4 regions of the Massilia oculi genome follow, and region 4 is predicted to be linked to each of the others. Evidence: predicted binding sites of a transcription regulator. Region 4 holds the regulator's gene; each other region holds the start of a gene.
What was found. Region 4 encodes FNR, which switches genes on or off when oxygen is low (the NO sensors DNR and NnrR bind a similar motif). Its sites were predicted from a motif close to TTGATNNNNATCAA; they were not measured.
Positions count from the first base shown of each region.

Region 1: the regulator FNR is predicted to act here: its motif matches at 2,181-2,194, upstream of DIR46_RS13520 (OmpW/AlkL family protein).
Region 2: the regulator FNR is predicted to act here: its motif matches at 2,269-2,282, upstream of DIR46_RS22900 (lipid-binding SYLF domain-containing protein).
Region 3: the regulator FNR is predicted to act here: its motif matches at 2,105-2,118, upstream of DIR46_RS02460 (universal stress protein).

Region 1 covers NZ_CP029343.1:2,950,418-2,954,624, forward strand. Annotated here, with positions in the region: gene pabB (aminodeoxychorismate synthase component I) at 1-1,409, shown strand, start outside; gene DIR46_RS13520 (OmpW/AlkL family protein) at 1,496-2,107, opposite strand; gene DIR46_RS13525 (acetyltransferase) at 2,282-2,719, shown strand; gene DIR46_RS13530 (glutathione peroxidase) at 2,724-3,308, opposite strand; gene DIR46_RS13535 (CoA-binding protein) at 3,380-3,802, opposite strand; gene DIR46_RS13540 (peptidoglycan recognition protein family protein) at 3,915-4,207, shown strand, end outside.
Region 2 covers NZ_CP029343.1:5,066,097-5,070,303, reverse strand. Annotated here, with positions in the region: gene rbbA (ribosome-associated ATPase/putative transporter RbbA) at 1-1,028, opposite strand, end outside; gene DIR46_RS22905 (HlyD family secretion protein) at 1,055-2,185, opposite strand; gene DIR46_RS22900 (lipid-binding SYLF domain-containing protein) at 2,447-3,253, shown strand; gene DIR46_RS22895 (L,D-transpeptidase family protein) at 3,277-4,207, shown strand, end outside.
Region 3 covers NZ_CP029343.1:533,921-538,127, forward strand. Annotated here, with positions in the region: gene DIR46_RS02445 (hypothetical protein) at 558-824, shown strand; gene DIR46_RS02450 (DUF4214 domain-containing protein) at 1,110-1,439, shown strand; gene DIR46_RS02455 (hypothetical protein) at 1,599-1,874, shown strand; gene DIR46_RS02460 (universal stress protein) at 2,270-3,118, shown strand; gene DIR46_RS02465 (PHA/PHB synthase family protein) at 3,129-4,207, shown strand, end outside.
Region 4 covers NZ_CP029343.1:5,232,680-5,236,886, reverse strand. Annotated here, with positions in the region: gene DIR46_RS23555 (formate dehydrogenase subunit alpha) at 1-1,095, opposite strand, end outside; gene DIR46_RS23550 (formate dehydrogenase) at 1,114-1,329, opposite strand; gene DIR46_RS23545 (TorD/DmsD family molecular chaperone) at 1,316-2,002, opposite strand; gene fnr (fumarate/nitrate reduction transcriptional regulator Fnr) at 2,235-2,996, shown strand; gene DIR46_RS23535 (AraC family transcriptional regulator) at 3,003-3,749, shown strand; gene DIR46_RS23530 (DMT family transporter) at 3,811-4,207, shown strand, end outside.

The DNA.
Region 1 (4,207 bases), 2.3 Mb from region 4:
GCGACACCTACCAGGTCAACTACACCTGGCGCCTGCGCTTCGACGCCTTCGGTTCGCTGCTCGCCCTGTACACGCGCCTGCGCGCGCGCCAGCCGGTGCCATATGGCGCGCTGGTGACGCTGCCTGGCGGCGGCGCCGTGCTGTCGTTCTCGCCCGAGCTGTTCGTACGCCATGAAGCGGGCATGCTGGTGGCGCGGCCGATGAAGGGCACGGCGCCGGCCAGCGGCGATGTCGATATCGACGCCGCGCGCGCCCAGGCCCTCGCGCAGGACACCAAGAACCGCGCCGAGAACCTGATGATCGTCGACCTGCTGCGCAACGACCTGGGTCGCGTGGCGCAGACCGGCAGCGTCGAGGTGCCGGCCCTGTTCGACGTGCAGCGCTACGGCGCGGTGCTGCAGATGACGTCGACCGTGCAGGCGCGCCTGCGCCTTGACGCGGGCCTGGAAGAGATCTTCAAGGCCCTGTACCCGTGCGGCTCGATCACCGGCGCGCCGAAGCGGCGCACGATGGAGATCATCCACGAACTCGAACCCGATGCGCGCGGCATCTATACCGGCGCGATCGGCTGGTTCGATCCGGCGCCGCCTGGCCGCCCCTACGGCGACTTCTGCCTGTCGGTGCCGATCCGGACGCTGGCGCTTGGTGCGCCGACGGGCGGCATCCGGCGCGGGGAGCTGGGCGTCGGCGCCGGCATCGTCTACGACAGCGATGCGCCATCCGAATACGCCGAGTGCCAGCTGAAGGCGCGTTTTCTCACGGGCCTCGCCAACGAGTTCACCATCTTCGAGACCATCCGCGCCTCGCGCGAGCATGGCTGCCGCCATCTGGAGCAGCATCTCGACCGCATGACAGCATCGTGCGCCTATTTCGGCTTCGCCTTCGACCGCGGCGCGGCGCATGTGGCGCTGCTGGACGCCAGCCAGGCCCTGCCCTCCGATGCGCTGCACCGCCTGCGCCTGGCGGTGGACCATGCCGGCGCGCTGACGCTGACCTCCGGCGAGCTGGCGCCATTGCACGAGCCGGTCACCCTGCTGCTGGCCCAGGAGCCGACGCACAGCGGAGATATCTTCCTGCGCCACAAGACGAGTATCCGCAGCCGCTACGACGCCGCATGGAAGGCGGCCGAGGCGCAAGGCGCCTTCGATATGCTGTTCTTCAACGAGCGTGACGAATTGACGGAAGGGGGACGCAGCAGCGTGTTCCTGCGCTTCGGCGAAGAATGGCTCACGCCGCCGCTGTCGGCCGGTGTGCTGCCGGGCGTGATGCGCGGCGTGATGCTGGCCGCGCCCGCGTGGCATGCGCGCGAAGCCGTGATCACGCGTGAGATGCTGGCGCAGGCCGACGACATCGTCGTCTGCAACGCACTGCGCGGGCCGCTGCGGGCCGTGCTCGTTGATACGCCATAAAAGCGGCGCCATGATTCACGCCCTGCCCGTTTCCATGCCCATTGCTTTTGCTGGAAGCCCGCGCAGGGAAACGGACGGACGTGATCCTAGAAGCGGTAACCCACGCCCAGCCCGAACAGTACCGGATCGACCTTCAGGTGGCTGGCCTTGGCCCCGCCGACATATACATCGCTGCGCAGCTTGAGCTTCTTGACGTCGGCGTTGACCGACCAGTGTTCGTTCAGGCGGAAGTCGACGCCGGCCTGCAGCGACAGGCCCCAGCTATCGTTTTCCAGATCGCCGGCGCCATCGAGCAGCTTGACGCTCGACATGCGGGTGTAGTTCACGCCGGCCCCGATATAAGGGCTGATGGCCGCGCCGGGGGTGAAGTGGTATTGCAGGTTCAGGGTCGGCGGCAGGTGCTTGAAGGTGCCGATCTCGGCGCCGTCCAGCCGGGCCTTGTGCTTCTGTGGATAAGTCAGGATCAGCTCGGCCGCGATGTGCGGGGTGAAGAAATAGCTGATGTCCAGCTCGGGAATGGTCTTCGTGCTCACTTCGAGGCGGTCCGCCGCGCCGACGCCGGCGATCGGGGTCGATTTGTTGTCCGGGTCGACGTACACGGCGCGGGCGCGCACCAGCCATGGAGATTCCTGCGCCAGCGCCTGGGCGGACGCCATGGCGATCAGGGCCACCAGCACGGTTTTCATCGTCGTTTTCATCTTTTTCTTACCTTTCTTCGTTTTATGTCATCTGCGACGAAGGTAAGCTTATTGATGTAGGGAAAAACAAACTATGATCTACATCAAAATGACCATGCTATTAGTATGGTTTATAAAACGCCTATTTCCTAGGTTATATCTCTGAGACGAAAGAATCATTCGGAAGGAACCGCCATGCCAAGCATCACCCTCGCCGCAAACGACGACCTGCCGCGCCTGTTCGACATCTGGGAAGCATCCGTGCAAGCGACCCACGACTTCCTGCATCCGGACGATTTCCTGCTGCTGGTGCCGATCGTGGAGCGCACCCTGCGCGAGTTCACGCCGCTGCATTGCGTGCGCGACGAGGCCGGCCAGCCCTGCGCCTTCATCGGCGTGAGCGAGGGCATGATCGAGATGCTGTTCGTCGACCCGCAGCACCGCGGCCAGGGCGCCGGACGGGCCCTGGTGGAATTCGCGATCGCGCAATTGAAAGCCACGCAAGTGGACGTCAATGAGCAGAACCAGCAGGCGCTCGGCTTCTACGAACGCATGGGCTTCGCGGTGGCGGGACGGTCGGAGCAGGACCCGTTCGGCAAGCCCTACCCCATCCTGCACCTCGCACTGCGTTAGACGATTACAGCGCCGCTTCGATCTTCCCGGTCAGCTGAGGATCTTCCGGCGTGACCTTGCTCGGGAAGTAGTCGAGCACCTTGCCGTCACGGCCGATCAGGTATTTGGTGAAATTCCACTTCGGTTCCTGGCCGGTGGCCTTGATCAGTTGCGCGTGCAGCGGATTGGCTTGCGGGCCCTTGACCGAGCTCTTGGCGAACATCGGGAACTTGACGCCATAGGTGTTGAAGCACAGGTCGGCGATTTCCTTGGCGCTGCCCGGTTCCTGCTGGCCGAAGTCGTTCGACGGGAAGCCCAGGATCACGAGGCCGCGGCCGCCGTACTTGGCGTAGATTTTCTCGAGACCTTCGTACTGCTTGGTGAAGCCGCAGTAGCTGGCCGTGTTCACCACCAGCACCACCTTGCCGGCGTACTGGCAGAGGTCTTGCGGCGCCTCGTCCTGCAGGCGCTTGAAGCTGTGCTTCAGGACGGCCGGGCAGGCGGCCGGGCTCTTGGTCAGCGCGGCGGCCGGCGCGGCCTGCGCGCGTGCCGGCTGGGTGACGCTGACAGCGGCCGTGGCGGCGAGCAGCAGGACGATGGTCTTGATCATGGCGTGGTATTGACGGGGTTAAGATGCGTCGATTGTAGCGCAAGCGGCAACCCCGGCGGCCAACGCTTTTCTCAATCCTCCAGATTGCGGTGCTCGATCTTGATGCAGTGGTTCATGACCACGTCCAGCCCGGCGGCGCGCGCCAGGTCGGCTGCCGCCTGGTTCTCGATGTCGAGCTGCATCCACAGGCAGCCGGCGCGCACGGCGATGGCGTCGCGCGCGATCGGCCCGATGTCCTCGGATTTGCGGAAGCAGTCGACGATGTCGATGCGCTGGCCGCTGCCGGCCAGGGCGTCGGCGGCCTCTTGCAAGGTGGCGTACACGGTCTCGCCGTGGATGGTCTGGCCGGCATAGCTCGGGTTGACGGGCAGGATGCGGTAGCCGTTGTGCTGCAAGTAGGCGCCCACTTCGTTGCTGGCGCGGTCTTCTTTGTTCGACATGCCGACGATGGCGATGATCTTGCTGTCACGGAGGATCTGGGTGATGGTTCGCATGCTGTGTCCTGGCTGTTGTTATCGTTGGAATCAGCTTATCAGGTTTGGATATGCTGGCGTTGCACGGTCAAACGTGGAAAGATGACGGCTCATCCATCCTGAATAGCTGCCCATGAGCCTCGGACCTGTTTCGCGTTTCGCCGCCTTTCTTGCGCTGGCCTGTTCGTTCGCCGGTGCGCATGGCGCCGAATCCCTGCACGACGTCGAACGCGCCATCGTGCCGGTCGCCAGCTGGGGCGGCACGCCGTCCATTGATGCGAAGGCGCGCCGCCACCGCATCACCCACATCACGCTGCACCACCAGGGCGAGCCGTTCAAGCCGGGGACCGATCCGCAAGCCTACCTGCGCCGCCTGCAGACCTGGTCGCGCGCCGAGAAAGGCTGGCTCGACATCCCCTATCACTA
Region 2 (4,207 bases), 170 kb from region 4:
TGCCCGAACAGGCGGGCGCGGCCGCCGCTGGGCGCCAGCAGGCCGGTCAGCATCTTCATCGTGGTGCTCTTGCCGCAGCCGTTCGAACCGATGAACCCGAAGATCTCGCCGCGCGCGACGCGCAGGTTCAGGTCGCGCACCGCGACGAAGGCGCCGAAGCGCCGCCACAGCCCCTCGGCCTCGATCGCGGGCGGCGCCTGGCCGGGCGGCGCCGGTGCGCAAGGCGGCGATGCCGGCGGCAGCCCAGTGGCCGCGCCGCGCGCCGCCGGCGACAGGCGCGCGAACGCCTGTTCGAGGGTCGCGGCGCCACTGCGTTCGAGCAGCGCGGCCGGGCTGCCCTGGGCCAGGACGCGCCCGGCGTCGAGCGCCACCAGGTGATCGAAACCGCGCGCCTCGTCCATGTAGGCGGTGGCCACGAGCACGCTCAGCACCGGGCGGGCGCGGCGGATGGCCCCGATGAGTTCCCAGAACCGGGCGCGCGACAGCGGGTCGACGCCGGTGGTGGGCTCGTCCAGGATCAGGAGCTCCGGGTCGTGCACCAGGGCGCAGCACAGGCCCAGCTTCTGCTTCATGCCGCCCGACAGCTGGCCGGCCGGACGGTCGAGGAAGCTCCACAGTCCCAGGCTGCGCGCCAGCGCGGCGATGCGCGGGCCGCGCGCGCCGGCGCCGAGTCCGAACAGGCGCGCGAAGAAGTCCAGGTTTTCTCGGACCGACAGGGCCGGCAGCAGGTTGGGGCCGAGACCCTGGGGCATGTAGGCGATGCGCCGGCAGGCGTCGGCGCGGAAGGATGCGAGGCGCATGTCGCCGCCCAGCACCTGGACGGCGCCGTGCTGGATGCGGCGGGCGCCGGCCAGCACCGCCAGCAGGCTGGTCTTGCCCGCGCCGTCCGGCCCGATCACGCCGGTGACGGCGGCGCACGGCAGCGCCAGGTCGATCCCGTCCAGCGCCAGCGTGCGCCCGTAGCGCATCGTCAGGCCGGACACCCGCGCCACGGGAGCGGCGGCGCCGGTCATGGTGGCGCCGGTCATGGTGGAGCCGGTCATGGCGGAGCCGGTCATGGCGGCGCCGGCAAGGCCAGCGCGGCCGGCCAGGGCTGGGCCGGGTCCAGCCGCAGCCAGGCCACGCCCGGCACGCCCGCCTTCACGTAATCGGCATGCCGCGCCAGCGTCGCACGGTCGACCTGGGCCTTGACCCGGAACATGAGCTTCTGCCGTTCGCTCGCCGTCTCGCCCGACTTGGGCGTGAACTGGGCCGCACTGGCAACGTAGGTCACGCTGGGCGGCACCACGAAGCGCGGGGCCGCATCCAGCCGCAGGCGCACCTCGGCGCCCAGCGCCACGCGACCGGCCACGGTTTCCGGCACGAAGAACGTCATGTACACATCGGTCAGGTCGATCAGGTTGAGCACGGCGCCTCCGCCCGGCAGCACCTCGCCCGGCTGCGCCACGCGGTACTGGATGCGGCCGGCGCGCGGCGCGGTCAGCACGCCTTCGCCCAGCGCGGCGTCGATGCGCGCGGTGGCCGCGGCCGCCACCTCGACCGCCGAGCGGGCGCCCACGGTCTGGGCCCGGGCGGCGTCCACCGCGGCGCGCGCGGCGGCGCGTTGCGCCCGGGCGGCATCGACCGCGGCGGCCACGCCGGCCGCGCGCGCGCGGTCGTCGTCGAGCTCCTGCGCCGCGGCGGCCCCGCGCTCGGCCAGCGTGGCCGAGCGCGCCAGGCGGCGCCGGGCGGCGTCGAGCTCGCTCTCGCGCTGGACCACGAGCGCCGCCGCCGCAGCCTCGTCGCTGCGCCGCATGGCCAGCGCCGCCAGGCTTTCGGCCACGGCGTCGCGCGCCTGCCGTTCACGCGCCAGCGCCTCCAGCCGCTCGGCCTGCAGCGTGGCCAGGTCCATCAGGGCCACCACCTGGCCGGCCCGCACCAGGTCGCCTTCGTCCACCAGCACCGCGGCGACCCGGCCCGGCTGCTCGGTCGCGACGTCGACCTCGACCGCCTCGACGCGGCCGTTGCCGCTGACGAAGCCGGCGCCGGGCGCGGCCGGACGGGTGGCGCGCCACGCATACAGGCCGGCGGCGGCAACCAGCGCGGCCAGCAGCGCGGCGGCGATGCGCGTTCGCCAGCGCCGCCAAGCGGGCGGCGGCCCAGGCTCGGCGGCGGCCGGCCGCGCTCCGGCCGCTTCGGATCGCATTTGTACCTCGTCCACATATCCTCCCGCGCATCGGCCCTGAAGAAGATAGACCGGCGCCAGGCGCGAAATGCACAGGCGCGCATTTAGTGTGGATCAATGAAGCGAATGAGGCGACGCCGCCGCGCGGCTGTCGGCACGATCGGTTGCCTCAAACGGACAACGCAAATATCCAACTGAGCGACATCAAGGCGTCGTCGTTCTCCCCGACTATCCTGCACCTCTGGCGCGCACCGCGCGGCACCCCTGACTCCGGAGGTTTTCATGAACCCATCCATGCCCCCCACGCCCGATACCGTCCGCGCACGTCCCCCGCTCCCGCCGTCGCGGGCGCGCCGGAGTCTGCGCCGGGCCCTGCTCGCCGTGCTGTGCACGGCGCTGCCTGCGTTCGCGCAGGCCCCGGCATCCACCGCCGGCGCGCCCGACGCGCAGCCCACCGTCACCGGCGCCAGCGAGGCGCAGCGCAAGCAGACCGCCGCCCGCCACGTCGACGATGCCGCCAGGGCCGCCCAGACGATGGCCGCGGATCCCAAGCTGGCCGCGCTGCTCAAGCGCGCACGCGGCGTCTACATCCTTCCCCGCTACGGGCGCGCCGCGCTGGGGGTCGGCGCGGAGGGCGGCGCCGGCGTCCTGCTGGCGCGCCGCGCCGACGGCAGCTGGGGCGACCCCGCATTCTTCAACACCGGAGCCATCGGCATCGGCCTGCAGGCCGGCGCCGAGACCGGTCCGGTGGCCTTCGTCCTCATGAACCAGCGCGCGGTCGACCACTTCCGCAGCAAGAACAATTTTTCGATCAGCGCCGACGCCGGATTGACGATCGTCACTTATGCGCGCCTGGCCGAGGGGTCGACAGGCGGCGACATCGTGGCCTGGTCCGGGTCCAAGGGGCTATTCGCGAATGCCTTGACGGTTGCCATCCAGGACATCCGCTTCAACCAGGGCCTGACCGACGCCTACTATGGCCAGGCGCTGAGCGCGCGCCAGGTGCTGGAACGCGAACAGAACATCGACCAGGCGGCGGCGCTGCGCAAGGCGCTTGGCGGGGCCGACGCGCGGACGTCGCCGCGCTAGCCGCAGCATTTTGCGAGTCGGCCATGGCGCGACCGCAACTGCCGCGCGCTGCCGCCCGAGCCGGCCGCACTCTGCACGCCCTGCACGCCCTGCTCGCCCTGCTCACCCTGCTCCCGCCATCGGGGTGGGCCACCGTGCCGGCGCGCCTGCCGGGCGCCGCCCAGGCGCCGTGCGCCGCGGGCGCCGGCGATGCCTGCCGGCCTGCGCCGGCGCAAGCGCAAGAGCAAGAACCCGCGTGGCTGGCGGACGGGCAAGCGCTTGCGCGCTCTGCGCTCGGCCTGCTCGCGGGCGCCGCCGACGACGGCCTCGATCCGGCGCATTACGGCCTGGATGCGCTGGCGCGCCGCATGCCGCAAATCGATGGGCCCGACGCGGCGGCGCAATTCGAACGCGACCTCGGTGCGGCCATGCGCGCCTTCGTGACCGACCTGCATGGCGGCCGCATCCCCCCATCCAGGCGGGCGCGCTACGCCGACCCGGCCCCGTTCGATGCCGCGCGCCACCTCGCGGCGGCGGCCGGCGAGGGACGGCTGGCACAGGCGGTGCGCGACGCCGCGCCCGCCATTCCTCCCTATGAGCGGGTGCGCGCATCGCTGCGCCACTACCGGGAGCTGGCGCGCCGCGCTCCTGGGCCCTTCGCGCTGCCGCCGGTCGCCGCATCCGGCCTGGCGCCCGGCGCCCGCTACGACGGCGCCGCGCAGCTGCGCGAGCGCCTGCTGCTGCTGGGCGACCTGCCCCCCGGCGCCGAGGCGTCCGCACACGACGCCGACCGCTACACCGAGGCGCTGGCGCAGGCGCTGCGCCGTTTCCAGATGCGCCATGGCCTGGCGCCGGATGGCGTGCTGGGGCCGGCCACCCTGGAGGCGCTGGCGGTCCCGCTTGACCACCGGGTCGACCAGCTCGCGCTGACGCTGGAGCGACTGCGCTGGCTGCCGCGCCTGCCGGACGGACCCG
Region 3 (4,207 bases), 1.1 Mb from region 4:
CGTACCACTCACCGATCCTTTTACGTACGCGCACAGCATCGCCTGATCCGCTTCGGAGATGACGACTCCCTCAGCTTCCAGTTCGTTCATCATCTGCGCGACGCGCTTTCCTCGTAACTTCTGCATTATTCCACCTTTTGGGCCACATCAATCGCTGGGAGTTAACGCTAGCGTGACAATTGGAGAGATTTCTTTCTAAATATTAATTGCAGTTTGCAACCTCGTACAGCACCGTTCACTTAGGAGCTTCTTAAAAACAACAAATAATGCATTTCACCAACTATCGGATGGGTGTTCTCTCCAGCCCCATGCCACCCCTGGCTTCCGGCCATTCCAGCCATGAGGCCCTTCGGCGATGCGCAGCCCATTGCAGACCCGGTTACAGCCGGCGGTAGCGAGGCTCGCGACGCTTTTGGCAAACTTCAGCCGTTCAAGGCGAGAAACGCCGTATGCATTCAGCATGGCCGGTACGAATTTGAACCGCTGTTGATATGCTTTGTACTGACCTCAGGCCCCGCCGCTCGTAAAATAAGTTGTCGATTTAGAACGAGGGGTTTATGGACAGCTTCGGCTCAACAAGGTCGGTCAACCCTTGGGATGAAGGCGATTACCGCATCCATGGTCGCGTGGTGGAAGCCCCCGACGGGGGATTCTGGCCCGCATACTCGATCGAGAGAATCCGCGGCATCCCCGATGCACCGAAACAGGCGGCTGCCTTGCACGAGGTCCGCGCGCAAAGCTTTACTACCAGGGGCCTTGCAGAAATGATGGCCATATCCCACGGCGTGCAAAGGGTTCGTACACTGTACCGGCTGGATTGCTGAATTCTGCTGCGATCACCCGAACAGCTTGCCAATGCGTGCCGCTGCTTGCATTCGCCAGTATCAGATCTGACGCTAGTCCTGATACCGGGTCTCGCGCTTGCGCTCGTCGCTGCAGGCGATGCAGATCTGGTGTCGGCCATGGCACTGTGGCAGGCCCTTTTTCCGGCCTGCCTCGGCCAGGCCGATGCGTTGGCTGAGGCGCAATGAGTATCGACGCCCGCGATAGCACCCGTTTTGCCGGCTCACGGCTCATTCACCTTTGCACTAGGCGGCTTCAACATGCCCATGCGTAAAGAAGCGCCATGGCAACCGTTTCAGCCACCGTCAACATCGACGGCCTCGCTGACCGACAGCGCCGCCAGCTTCGTCGCTGCCGATGAAGCAACGGGCGGACCGGACGAGGCGGCCCTCGTCGCCCATCTGTACCGAACGGCACTCGGGCGCGACGCGACGGCGCTCGAACTGTCGGAATGGAATGCGCTGCTGGTCAATGGCCAGTCGATCGCGGCGACGTGCTGCCGGCACTGGTCGAGTCGGGTCGGGTCGGGTCGGGTCGGGTCGGCCGAGATGGTGGCGCTGGTCGGCGTCATGAGCGCGACTTTCGAAGTCACTTGAATCGCCAAGGATCGCCACGCCCCTGGTCCGGCCTCTGATTCATCCATTTCACAACACTCGAGCAGCCGCGAGCGAGGGACTGTTGCCTTTGTCTGTTCAGTATCTTGCGTAACGACAAGTTCCGTAATAGGCTGACCAGGTTAACTTCTGGCGAGCATCATGGGATTTCTCTCGGCATCAAAATCGTTCTTTTCGGCCATCACGAGCGCAATCGCGACGACCCATTCCTGGCAGTACGAAAGGACCCGAGACCAGCGCACCTGCACCTGCTGCGGCCGGCAAGAGGAAATGGTCCTCGACCTCGTTAGCACGAACTGGGAAGTACTCGTTCCCGGCGACCTGGCCGCGCACGCCGCCAAGCCCGTCACTGCCGCCGCGCGACCGTCCGCCGCGCCGGACCTCGCCACAGCGCATGCCACGGATCCTGCCATCTGATAAAAAAAAGCCGCTGCCGCACGAAGCAGGCAACGGCCAAGTCCTCGGCAGGGCCGAGATGGAGACACAAGAGAACCGACCACATCGCCGGTAATGACATGAGTATGCGGCCAAGCCGGATAGTCACAAGGCCTGAAAGTGGTAATCGCGACCGCGTCCTTGCGTCAGAACAGTCGTACACCTTCAGGACAATGCTCCTCGGCATTTCTCCGCCTTCTTTGTTAGATTTTTTGATTCACATCAACCGCGCCCCTGACACGTCTCCGATCCGGGAATAAAGTGGACTTTAAATAATCCAAGCGTATAGGCCAGAAACCGTCCAGGGTCGCTCCCTTGGCAGGTTCCGGAACGTCTATCCGCCCGAGTCCGCTTTTACCGAAAAGAAAGGAACGAGCATGTACAAGACTATCGTGGTTCACGTCGACGGCAGTCCCGAGCAAGAGGCGCGCCTGCGCGCCGGCGCGCTGCTGGCCAATGCCTTCGACGCCCACCTCGTCGGCAGCGCCGCCACCGGCATTTCCTGGCTCGACTATTCCCTCCTGGTCGGCTCGATGGGGGCACCGATGATGCCCGAATCCGATTTCAGCGGGGTGCGCGAGGCAGTCGAGGCGCGGCTCGAAGAATTCAGCACCGCCGTCCAGCGCCAAGGGGTCACCAGTTTCGAGACGCGCATGCTCGAAGACGACGCCCGCTACGCCCTGCTGCTCGAATCGCGCTATGCCGATCTCGTGATCGTCAGCCGCGACGGCGAACCGATCGCCGTGCCGGGCATCCCGGCCCAGGCGCGCGGCTTGCCCGAATACGTCGCGCTGCACGGTGCGCGTCCCGTGCTGGTGGTGCCGCCCGGCTGGAAAAACCGGCCCCTGCCCGGCACCGCCGTCGTCGGCTGGGATGGCAGCATGCAGGCGATCCGCGCGATCTCCGCCGCCCTGCCCCTGCTACGGCAAGCCGATACGGTCAAGCTCACCCTCATCAATCCCGGCGCCATGGCCGAGATGCATGGAGAGGAACCGGGCGCCGACATGGCGCTGCACCTGGCGCGCCACGGGGTCAAGGTCGACGTCGTCATCGAGACCACGCGCAGCAGCACCGGCGAGGCGCTCCTCAAGGTCGCGCGCGAGCACGATGCCGGCCTGCTGGTCACAGGCGCCTTCGGCCATAGCCGCTACCGCGAATTCGTCCTCGGCGGTGTCACGCGCGCGCTGCTGGCGGGCAGCGACACACCGCTCCTGATCGCGCACTGAGCGCAACTGCATGCCGCGAGCCCCCGCCATGGCGCCCGATACCTTGCCCAATCGGCGACCCGATGCCGCCGGCAGCACGCGCCGGCTCGAAGGCAGCGCCTGGCTCGGCGGCACCCACCGCCATGCGCGGGTCGCCGGCAGCGGGCAAGTCCATGCCGACCTGGTGCTGTGGGCCTGGCTGGGCCGCCTCACCGGCAACCTGTCGCCGGCAGCGCTCTCCATGGCCTGGTTCGACTGGGCCAGCCACCTCATGATGTCGCCCGACAAGCAGCACGAGCTGGCCACCGACGCTGCCCTCGGCTGGCAGCGCTGGCTGCACTACCTGGTCACGCCGGCCGGCGATGCCGCCGATCTGGTGCGACCGCTGGCCCAGGATAAACGTTTCGTCGATCCGGCCTGGAATGCCTGGCCCTGGCGCCAGCTCAGCCAGGGCTTCCTGCTGAGCCAGCAATGGTGGCACCGCGCCACCTCCAGCGTGCGCGGCGTGGCGCCGCACCATGCCGACGTCGTCACCTTCGTCGCCCGCCAGCTGCTCGACTGCGTGGCGCCGTCGAATTTCGTCACCACCAACCCCGTCGTGCAACGCGCCGTGCTGGCCAGCGGCGGGATGAACCTCGTCAACGGCGCCATGCGCGCCCGGCGCGACGTGCAAGGGCTGCTCGCGGGCAAGCCGCGCGTGGTCAACTACCGGCCGGGGCGCGAGGTGGCCATCACGCCGGGCAAGGTGGTGATGCGGAACCGGCTCATCGAATTGCTGCGCTACGACCCCGTAGGCCCCGCCGTGCACGAAGTGCCGCTCCTGATCGTGCCGGCCTGGATCATGAAGTTCTACATTCTCGACCTGTCACCGCACAATTCCCTGGTGCGCTACCTGGTCGAGCGCGGCCATACCGTGTACATGGTGTCGTGGAAGAACCCCCAGGCCGAAGATCGCGACCTCTCCATGGACGACTACCGCCAACTGGGCATCACTGCCGCGCTCGACGCCATCGTCGCCCAGACCGGCGCCAGCAAGATCAATGCCGCTGGATATTGCCTGGGCGGCACCCTGCTGGCGATCGCCGCCGCCGCCATGGCGCGCGACCACGA
Region 4 (4,207 bases):
CAGCGCCAGTTGCAGGATCGACAGCGCGCGCACATTGGCGGTACCGACGTGGTGCTGGGTGATGCCCATGCACCAGACCACGGACGATGGACGGTTGGTGGCCAGCATCTCGGCCGCCATGCGCACCGCCGATTCCGGTACACCTGTGACGTCCGACACTTTATCTGGCGTCCATTTCATGACTTCGGCGCGCACGTCCTCCATGCCCCAGGTGCGCTCTTCGATGAACTTCTTGTCTTCCCAGCCGTTATGGAAGATATGCCACAGGATGCCCCACACCAGCGGGATGTCGGTGCCGGGCCGCACGCGCACATAGTGGTCGGCGAAGCGCGCCGTGCGTGTGAAGCGCGGATCGATGACGATCATCTTGGCGCCCAGCTCCTTGGCGTGCAGGAAGTGCAGCATCGAGATCGGGTGCGCCTCGGCCGGGTTGGAGCCGATGAACAGCACCGCCTTGCTGTGGTGCAGGTCATTGAACGAGTTGGTCATCGCCCCGTAGCCGAAGGTCTGGGCCACGCCGGCAACGGTGGTCGAGTGACAGATGCGGGCCTGGTGGTCGCAGTTGTTGGTGCCGAAGAACGATACCCATTTGCGCAGCAGATAGGCCTGCTCGTTGTTGTGCTTGGAGCTGCCGATCACCATCAGCGCATCGGGCCCGGCTTCCTTGCGCAGTTGCAGGAGCTTGTCACCGATCTCGTCGATCGCCTGGTCCCAGGAGATGCGCTGGTATTTGCCATTGACCAGCTTCATCGGATAGCGCAGGCGGTGCTCGCCGAAGGCGTGCTCGCGCACCGAGGCGCCCTTCGCGCAATGGGCGCCCATATTGATCGGCGAATCGAAGGCGGCCTCTTGCCGCACCCAGACGCCGTTGGCGACGACGGCATCGACCGAGCAGCCGACCGAGCAGTGGCTGCATACCGTCCGCTTGACCTCGGTGGGCACCGGGGACTCCGCGACCGGATCGGCCTGTGCCGGTTCGATCACGTTCAGCGGCAGTTGGCGCGCCAGGGCGCCGGCGCCGGCGGCGACGCCGGCGCCGACCAGGAAGCGGCGCCGTTTCAAGGCGTTGTCGCGCGTGGACTTGACCAGTGACATGGGGATTCCTCTGCTTGCCTACCAGTAGGCGGCGGTCTCGTAGTAACGGCGGATGTGATCCGTCTCGTGGTAGCCGCGCTTGGCCTTGGGGTCCGGCGCGGCCGGGGCGGCCTCGGGCGCAGCGGCCGCCGGGGCGGCGGCGGCCACCACCAGCGCGCCCAGCGGCGCGGCTTTCAGGAAGCCGCGACGCGCCGGGTCGGGCCGGTCATGGACTTGTGGATCATGCTTGCTCATCGGTTTCCTCTCCTACTCCAAAGCTTTCCGCCTCGATTGCCAGGAATGCCTGGGCGAAGCGCGCGACCAGGCGGTAGTAATTGGCGCCTTCGGCACCGGCGATGTCGTCCAGCGCGCGCATGCACCAGCTGCCGACGTGGACCTCGAAGAAGTGCCGCTGCACCGCCAGCGGCTGGCGCCGGACGCCGGGTGCGCCGGCCACCAGCACGCGCATCGTCTCGCACAGCGCGCCGAGGTGGTCCTCGAACTCTCCCCTGCCCCGGATGCGCGCCAGGCCGAGCCGGGCCAGGTCTGCGCGCAACTGCGCGAGCGGCGTGTCGTTCATGTAGCCGGCCAGGTAGCGCGAGCCGTACGGGTCGACCGGCGGCGTGCCGATGCTGACGAACAGCGCGCTGAATTCATCGTGGACGACCTGGGCATCCATGACGCCGGACGCCACGGTCAACTGGTCCCAGGCGCGTTCGAGCGCCGGGTCACCGCCCTCGGCCAGGATGGGATCGCTGGACGCGAGCGCATCGAGCAGCGCGGCGTCGGGCGCGGCCAGCAGCAGGCGGGAGAGCAAGGCATACAGGTCCGCCCTGGCCTGGTCTTCTGCTCCCGGCGGCATCTCCGGGCGCACGATGACGGTGGCAATGGCGCTGCGATCGGGTAGGCTCGTGCTTGTCGATGACACTGGGGAACACTCCAGTTGTTCAATTTATATGGGGGAGTGTAGACCTCGCAGCATATCGCGTGCGCACAGTTGCCCGCACGGCCAACCGATGCAGCCGGGGTAGCCCAGGGCGCCGACGGACTGTAACGCAACGAAATATTTCTTATACGCAAATAAATGGCATCAGTTTGCCGAGATAAACGTCTCAACACGTCTATAATCCCGCTGTAACCGAACCAAGCGACGATCCCTCATGAGCCACTCCCTGTCCCGGCAATCCGGGCCGCCTCTCAATATCCACGCGCTCAAGTCCTGCGGCCAGTGCAGCATGCACCAGCTGTGCCTGCCGATGGGACTGGAAGACGCCGAGATCGACCGCCTGGACAAGATCATCGGCCGTCGCCGCCGCATGGAGCGCGACGAGCGCCTGTACGGCGTGGGCGAGCCGTTCCGCAACCTGTATGCGGTGCGCTTCGGGCACTTCAAGACCTACCAGGTGAACGCCGCCGGTGAAGCGCAGATCACCGGCTTCCAGATGGCCGGCGAGCTGCTGGGCATGGACGCGATCAGCGGCACCCACCATTGCGACGCGGTGGCGCTGGAAGATTCCGAGGTGTGCGAGATCCCGTTCGCGCGCCTGGAAGACCTGTTCGGCGAAGTGCCGACCCTGCTGCGCCACTTCCACCGCATCATGAGCCAGGAAATCACGCGCGAGCAGAACGTCATGCTCCTGCTCGGCAATATGCGCGCCGAGCAGCGCTTCGCCGTGTTCCTGGTCAATCTGTCGGCGCGCTATGCCACCCGTGGCTATTCCGCCAACCGCTTCCAGCTGCGCATGTCGCGCGAAGACATCGGCAACTACCTGGGCCTGACCATCGAGAGCATCAGCCGCCTGCTGTCGCGTTTCAAAAAGCAGGGCTGGCTCGAGGTCGACAAGCGCGAAGTGACCCTGCTCGATCCGGTCAAGCTGAAGGCGCTGGCGGCCGGCACCGATGCGTGCAGCCCGATGGCCTGATACGGCATGACGCCCGACCTGCACCTGCGCAGCTACGACCGCGTGCACTGGGGCGACCGCCATGACTTCGCCCAGCTGGTGCTGCCGGTGCACGGCGAAGTCATGCTCGACATCGAGGAGCGGCGCGGCCGGCTCGATCCCCTGCATGGCGCGCTGGTCGCGCCTGGCGCCTGGCATGCGCAATCGAGCCCGGGCGCGAACGGCTCCCTGATCGTCGACCTCGACGGCGCCGCCTTCGACAACGGCCCCTGGCAGCGCCTGCTGGAACAGCCCTTCGTCACCCTCGGCCCCGCCCCGCGCAAGCTGGTCGAGTTCATGGGACTGATGGCCCGGGAGTCCGCCCCGCCCCATTCGCTGGTGCGGGGCTGGGTGCCGCTGCTGCTCGACACCCTGAGCCTGGACGCGCCGCGCGCCACCTCGCGCCTGGCCGCTCTGCTGGCGCGCATCGAGGCCGCGCCCGGACTGGCCTGGAGCACCGAATCGATGGCGCGCGCCGCCAACCTGAGCGTCAGCCGCCTGCACGCGCTGTTTCGCGAAGAACTGGACAGCACACCGCATGCCTGGTTGCTGAACTGCCGCCTCGACCGTGCACGCGGCCTGCTGACCCACAGCGCGCGCAGCGTGGCCGACATCGCCCTCGCCTGCGGCTTCTCGGACCAGGCCAGCCTGACGCGGGCGATGCGCCGGGTGCTCGATACCACGCCCGCCGCGTGTCGGCGCGCAGCTCGGGAGAATCCGCCAAAACCGCAGTAGTCCCGGCCAAGACCGGGCGCATGTCCACATCAGAAAATCTCCACTCAAAAGGAGATTCATCATGTACACCGCTACTGGCGCGGGCGGCCTGTCCCGCTCCACCCTGCCCGGCATCGGCGCCGGGATCGCCGCCGGCGCGCTCTGGGGCCTGGTCTTCCTGGCCCCGGAACTGGCGCCCAAATTCCCGCCGATCCAGCTCTCGGCCGGACGCTACCTGGCCTATGGCCTGGTCGCCGCCATCCTGATCGCCCCGAGCCTGGGACGGCTGCGCCGCCACCTCGGCTGGCCGGCCTGGCGCACCCTGATCTGGCTCAGCCTCACCGGCAACATCGTCTATTACCTGTTCCTCGCCAATGCGGTGCAGCTGGGCGGCGTCGCCATGGCCTCGATCGTGATCGGCCTGCTGCCGATCGCGGTCACCCTGGTGGGATCGCGCGACCGTCATGCCGTGCCGCTGC